Blastochloris tepida: one gene and its partner. The main gene of each other region encodes a partner of the protein of the gene in region 2 in a complex. Links are inferred from orthologs where the notes say so. Each region holds a gene or a part of one and is shown on either strand. Other genes may lie near its edges. The genes, in order: ccmB and ccmE.

Region 1 (3,295 bases), 1.3 Mb from region 2 along the record:
TCCAGCGAAAAGGCCGGCACCGGCTTGCCGATCAGGGCCGACGGGATCTTCGACTTGTCGCCCGAGAACAGGCCGAACCAGAACAGCAGCGCCAGCGCCGCGAACAGGCCGAGCGGCAGCAGCGCCAGCTTGAGCCGGCGCGGCGCGGCCTCGGGCGTCTCGGGAGCCGGCGTGCCGGCGTCGGGCTTCGGGGTCTCGGACTGGCTCATGGCGCGCCGGCTCCTTCGAGCACCGGCGGCGTGGGCGGCGTCGGCGTGGCTGCGGCCGGCCGGCGGCGGGCATTGGCCGCCTGCTCCAGCGCCGCAAGCTGACGGCGCTGGCTGCGGTAGTCGATCGTCACCCAGGCGATCAGGCTGAAGGCGACCAGCCCGGCCGCGGCCCAGGCAAGCTGGATGAACAGCGCATGCGGTCCGAGGTCGATCATGCCGAACAACTCACGCAGTGGCGCCGCGCTGGGCGGCAAGGATGCGCAGCGTGCGCACACGCCGGCGCAGGATTTCGTTGCGCATGGCGGCGAGGTGCAGCGCCACGAACATCAGCGTCGCGCCCACCGCCATGATCAGGAGCGGCGTCAGGATCGACGAATGGATGGTCGGACCGCCCAGCCGAATCACCGAGGTCGGCTGATGCAGCGTGTTCCACCAGTCCACCGAGAACTTGATGATCGGAATGTTGACCGCGCCCACCAGCGTCAGCACCGCAGCGGCGCGCCCGGCCCGGCCGGGATCCTCCACCGTGCGCCACAGCGCGATCAGGCCGAGATAGATCAGGAGCAGCACCAGCGTGGAGGTCAGCCGCGCGTCCCACACCCAATAGGTGCCCCACATCGGCCGGCCCCACAGCGCGCCGGTAACGAGGCACAGCAGCGTGAACGCCGCGCCGATCGGCGCCGCCGCCTTCTGCGACACGTCGGCCAGCGGGTGCTTCCACACCAGGGTGCCGAGCGCCGACAGCGTCATCACCACGTAGCAGGCCATGCCCAGCCACGCCGAGGGCACGTGGATGTAGAGGATGCGCACGGTGGCACCCTGCTGGTAGTCCTCGGGGGCGACGAAGAAGGCGAGATAGATACCGACGGCCAGAAGGCCGGCGGCGATCACCCCGGCGATCGGGATCGCCGGACGGGCGAACGAGAGAAACCGTGTCGGATTGGCCAGATCAATGAGCGCCATGGGCCGGCTTTTAGCGGGAGTGCCCGGCCCCCGCAATGCGCTGGCGCAAGGACCAGCGAATCCACGTAGGCCGCGCGCCGGTTCAGTCGAGCCCGGCGCGGATGGCGGCGCCCGCCGCGATCGGCCCCAGCACGAGGCTGCCCAGCGACAGCGCGCACAGGATGGTGAAGGGCGCGCCGAACGGCAGGCCGCCGGTGACCGCGGCGTTGGAGGCGGAGATGCCGAAGATCAGGATCGGGATCGACAGCGGCAGGATCAGCACCGCCACCAGCAGGCCGCCGCGGCGCAGTGTCACGGCCAGGGCGGCGCCGACCAGACCGATGAAGGTGAGCGCCGGGGTGCCGACCAGAAGCGTCAGCACCACCGCGCCGATGGCGAGCGGCTCCAGGTTCAGCAGCAGCGACAGCACCGGCGCCGCCAGCACCAGCGGCAGACCGGTGGCGATCCAGTGGGCGAGGCCCTTGGCGGCGGCGACCAGCTCCAGCGGGGTGCGCGCGGTGAGCAGCAGATCGAGCGTGCCGTCCTCCTGGTCCTGGGCGAACAGCCGGTCGAGCGCGAGCAGGCTCGCCAGGAGCGCCCCCACCCAAAGGATGGCCGGGCCGATGCGGCGCAGCAGGTTGAGATCCGGGCCGATGGCGAACGGCATCACCACCACCACCGCCAGGAAGAACAGCACGCCGACGAAGGCGCCGCCGCCGACCCGGACGGCAAGGCGCAGATCGCGCACGACGAGAGCGATAAGCGCGGTCATGACACGGTGTCCCCGGCGAGCCTGAGTTCGTCATAGGCCACCGCCAGCGGCTGGTGGGTGGCCGCCACCACCAGCCCGCCGGCGGCGAGATGCGCCGCGATCAGCTCGAACAGCCGGCCCTGCGAGGCCACGTCGAGCGCGGTGGTCGGCTCGTCGAGCAGCCACAGCGGCCGGTGGACGACGAGCAGGCGGGCGAGCGCCAGCCGCCGCCGCTGGCCGGCGGAGAGATACTGCGCCGGCAGCTCCGCAAGCTTGCCCAGCGCCACCCGGTCGAGCGCATCGTCGCGCGACAGGCCGCTTCCGCCGCCGAGCGCGGCGATCCAGAAATCGAGATTCTCGGCCACCGTCAGCGCCGGCTTCAGCGCGTCGAGATGGCCGAGATAGTGCGCCTGCTCGCCGACCGACAGCTCGTCGTCGCCGCCCTGAAGCGTGAGCGTGCCGGCGAGCGGGCGCACCAGCCCGGCGATGAGCCGCAGCAGCGAGGACTTGCCCGCCCCGTTCGGCCCGACCAGCGCCAGCGTGCGGCCGGCATCGAGCGAGAACGAGACGTCGCGGAACACCTCGCGGCCGCCGCGTTCGCAGGTGAGGCGGGTGCCGACGAGGCGGCAGGATGACGGCATGAGGCGTGAAACCGGATGTGGCGGAGAACAGGGAACGGGCCCGAACCAACACCACGCCCGCCGGATCGGCGCAAGAGGCTCCCCAACCGGTTCCCGAACATGGACGTTGCGCCGGCGCGGCCGCACAATCGTGCATCGCCTCTCGCGCCTGTGGGATGGAGGCGTTATAAGCCGCGGTGCCCTGGCATCCATCCGCGCGACCCCCCGGCCTTGTCTTGACTGGCCGCCGGTCAGCGAGCCTGCGCGGCACGCCAGCTCACCTGCACGCGGGAACGGCTTTGACCATGACTTCGCTCGACAGTTTCAAGTGCCGAAAGACTCTCACGGTCGGCACGAAGACCTACGTCTATTTCAGCCTCAAGGCCGCCGAGAAGAACGGGCTCAAGGGCATTTCCCGTCTGCCGTTCTCGATGAAGGTGCTTCTGGAAAACCTGCTGCGCCACGAGGACGGCCGCACGGTGACCAAGGACGACATCAAGGCGATGGCCGACTGGCTGAAGTCGAAGGGCAGGTCCGAGCGTGAGATCGCCTTCCGGCCGGCGCGGGTGCTGATGCAGGACTTCACCGGCGTGCCGGCGGTGGTCGATCTCGCGGCGATGCGCGACGCCATGGCCACGCTCGGCGGCGACCCCAAGAAGATCAATCCGCAGGTGCCGGTCGATCTCGTCATCGACCATTCGGTGATCGTCGACAATTTCGGCACGGCGCGCGCCTTCAAGCAGAATGTCGAGCTTGAGTATCAGCGCAACGGC
Region 2 (3,299 bases):
GCGGACGCGGGCGAGGCTGACCTTGAGCGGCACCCGCCACAGCGCCGCGCGCTCGGCGATGTCGGCCAGCGCGCCCATGATGACGAACACCGCGAGCCCCACCGCCAGCGGCGCCAGCACCGGCCCGCCCTGCACGAAGCCATAGATCAGGATGGTGACGACAACCGCCACGCCGATGGCGAACAGCAGCCGCTGGGTGGCGGCGAGAAGATCGCCGCGCTTCCACGCCAAAAGCGGGCCGAACGGCATGGCGATCAGCACCGGGATCATCAGCGGCACGAAGGTGGAGTTGAAGAACGGCGCGCCGACCGAGATCTTCTCGCCGGTGAGCGATTCAAGCGCCAGCGGATAGAGCGTGCCCACCAGCACCGCCGCGCACGCCGCCGACAGGAACAGGTTGTTGAACACCAGCGCGCCCTCGCGCGAGATCGGCGCGAACAGCCCGCCCTGCTTCAGCGTCGGCGCCCGCCACGCATAGAGCGACAGCGAGCCGCCGATGAACAGCACCAGGATGAGAAGGATGAACACGCCGCGCGCCGGATCGGTGGCGAACGAATGCACCGAGGTGAGAACGCCCGAGCGCACCAGGAAGGTGCCGAGCAGCGACAGCGAGAAGGCGAGGATGGCGAGCAGCACCGTCCAGACCTTCAGCGCCTCGCGCTTCTCCATCACGATGGCGGAGTGGATCAGCGCGGTGCCGATCAGCCACGGCATGAAGGAGGCGTTCTCCACCGGATCCCAGAACCACCAGCCGCCCCAGCCAAGCTCGTAATAGGCCCAGTACGAGCCCATGGCGATGCCGAGGGTGAGGAAGATCCAGGCGGTCAGCGCCCACGGCCGCACCCAGCGCGCCCAGGCGGCATCGAGCCGGCCGTCGATCAGCGCCGCGACCGCGAAGGCAAAGCAGATCGAGAAGCCGACATAGCCGAGATAGAGCAGCGGCGGATGAATCGCGAGGCCGACATCCTGCAGGATGGGGTTGAGGTCGCGCCCCTCCATCGGCGCCGGGTCGTAGCGCAGGAACGGGTTGGAGGTGAGCAGGATGAACAGCAGGAAGGCGGTGGCCACCCACGCCTGCACCGCCAGCACATTGGCCTTCAGCGTCTGCGGCAGGTTCTTGCCGAACAGCGCCACCAGCGCGCCGAACAGCGCCAGGATGAGAACCCAGAGCATCATCGAGCCCTCGTGGTTCCCCCACACGCCGCTGATCTTGTAGATCATCGGCTTGGCCGAGTGCGAGTTCTCGTAGACGTTGGAGACCGAGAAGTCGCTGGTGACGTAGGCCCATGTCAGCGCCGCGAACGAGGCCGAGACGAACAGCGCCTGCGCCAGCGCCACCGGGGCGGCGGTGCCCATCAGCGCATCGTCGCCGGTGCGCGAGCCCCAGATCGGCAAAGTCGACTGAACCAGCGCCAGCGCCAGCGCCAGCACCAGGGCATAGTGGCCGAGTTCGGCGGTCATGCGCTCATCCTTGCTGCGGGATCGTCAGCGATCCGGATCGTCATCAATGCTGCACAGTCGGCGCCGGGGCATTGGCCGGCGCGGCGCCCGGCGGCGTTGCGCCGGGTTTGGCGGCTCCCCCCGCCGCCTCGTTGCCCTGCCAGTAGCCCTGCTTCTTCAGCGCGTCGGAGACCTCGCGCGGCATGTAGTTCTCGTCGTGCTTGGCGAGCACGCTGTCGGCGCGGAAGATGCCGTCGGGGCCCATGCTGCCCTCGGTCACCACGCCCTGGCCCTCGCGGAACAGGTCGGGCAGGATGCCGGTATAGGTCACCGGGATGGCCTTGTTGCCATCGGTGATCCGGAAGCTGACGGCGAGCTTTTCGCCGCGCTCGACCGTGCCGTTCTCGACCAGCCCGCCGAGCCGGATGCGCGTGCCGGGCTGCACGCCCTTCTCGACCACGTCGGTGGGCGAGTTGAAGAAGACGATGGAGTCGTTCAGCGCGCTCAGCACCAGTCCGGTGGCGACCGCCAGCACGGCCAGGGCCGATCCGATCAGAACGAGACGACGTTGCTTGCGGGTCATGGCCGGCTCACCCTTGCGCAATGGACATGTCGATCAGCCCCCGAGGCCGAGTTCCTTGGCGTAGTCGTCGAGGCGCTTGAGCTTGTCGGCGTCGCCCGCCAGGGCCGTGCGGGCGGAGGCCAGCGCCGTCTTGGCCTTCTCGCTGTCGCCGAGCACCATATGGGAGCGCACGAGCCGCATCCAGCCCTCGACGTCGCCGGTGTCGGTCTTGAGCTTCTGCTCCAGCACCTCGACCATGGCGCGGATCATCGACAGGTGCACCTCGGGCGGCAGCTCGCCCGCCTGCTTCTCCGCCTGCTGCTCGGCCAGCCGCGCGGCGTTCTCGACGCGCGGTCCCGGCAGCGGCTTGTCGGGATGAGGCGAGGCGGATTGGGGCGCGGCGGACTGGAGCTTGTCCGGCTGCGGCTGGGTGGCGGTGGCGAGCTCGACCAGCGACTGCTCGACCACGCTGCGCCAGGGCGCATCGGGCGGCGAGGCGGCGAGCAGCGCCCGCCAGCGGGCGGCGGCGGCCTCGACATTGCCGGCCTGCTGCTCGGCGACGCCGAGGAAATAGTGGGCCTTGGGCTGCTTGGGATCGAGCGTCAGCGCCCGCTCGAAGGCGGCGCGCGAGTCCGCCGTCACGATGTCGGCGCCGGCGGCGAACAGCGCCTCGCCGAGGTCGGCCTCGCGATCGGCGGTGGCGCCGAGCAGCCGCAGCGCGTTCTGGCGCGCCTTCACCGCGTCCTGGTAGCGGCCGGAGCGCAGATAGACCGGCGCCAACAGCTCCCAGCCGCGGCCGTCGTCGGGGTTCTGCGCCAGCCGCGCCTCGACCTGCTGCACCAGCGCCGCGAAGTTCTGGTGGTCGGCCGGGGCCTGCAGGCGGGCGGCCAGCGGCTGGTCGGGCATTTCGGGCACGCCGATGATGAAATAGGCGCCGATCGACAGCATCGGCACGAACACCAGCCCGCTGAACACCAGCGCCCAGCGCTTGCGGCGGCCGCGCTTGGCCGCGCCCTCGGCGCCGCTGCGGTCGGCGGCGGCGAGCAGGCGGCGCTTGACCTCGATGCGGGCGGCCTCGCCCTCGTCGGCGCTGATCAGGCCGGATTTGAGGTCGCGCTCGATCTCGCTCAACTGGTCGCGATAGACGGCGAGGTCGGGGGCGGCGGCCGCCTCCTGCCGTCGCAGCAGCGGCACCAGCACCGCCAGCGCGGCGACGCCGGTCATCACGGCGATCGCAACCCAGAATGACAGCATTCTCCCCCTCCGCAACTCACGACCGCAGGCGCGAACCCGGCCA

The links.
Region 1: the proteins of ccmE (region 2) and ccmB are in contact, whole or in part, in a solved structure (PDB 8CE8), measured with the Escherichia coli proteins. The link is inferred for Blastochloris tepida from one-to-one orthologs.

The regions. Positions count from the first base shown.
Region 1 is NZ_AP018907.1:3,685,592-3,688,886, reverse strand. Bases 90-3,076 are described here. They hold ccmB (heme exporter protein CcmB), read right to left. Parts: upstream 1,924-3,076; coding sequence 1,255-1,923; downstream 90-1,254. Other genes in these bases: acnA (aconitate hydratase AcnA), read left to right, coding at 2,828-3,076; ccmA (heme ABC exporter ATP-binding protein CcmA), read right to left, coding at 1,920-2,543; BLTE_RS16670 (heme ABC transporter permease), read right to left, coding at 435-1,172; ccmD (heme exporter protein CcmD), read right to left, coding at 206-424; BLTE_RS16680 (DsbE family thiol:disulfide interchange protein), read right to left, coding at 90-209. In the rest of the region: more of BLTE_RS16680, read right to left, coding at 1-89; more of acnA, read left to right, coding at 3,077-3,295. UniProt on the Escherichia coli protein: Required for the export of heme to the periplasm for the biogenesis of c-type cytochromes.
Region 2 is NZ_AP018907.1:2,393,040-2,396,338, reverse strand. What follows is about bases 265-3,255. They hold ccmE (cytochrome c maturation protein CcmE), read right to left. Parts: upstream 2,024-3,255; coding sequence 1,505-2,023; downstream 265-1,504. Other genes in these bases: ccmI (c-type cytochrome biogenesis protein CcmI), read right to left, coding at 2,057-3,255; BLTE_RS11070 (heme lyase CcmF/NrfE family subunit), read right to left, coding at 265-1,461. Outside these bases: more of BLTE_RS11070, read right to left, coding at 1-264; more of ccmI, read right to left, coding at 3,256-3,256. UniProt on the Escherichia coli protein: Heme chaperone required for the biogenesis of c-type cytochromes. Transiently binds heme delivered by CcmC and transfers the heme to apo-cytochromes in a process facilitated by CcmF and CcmH.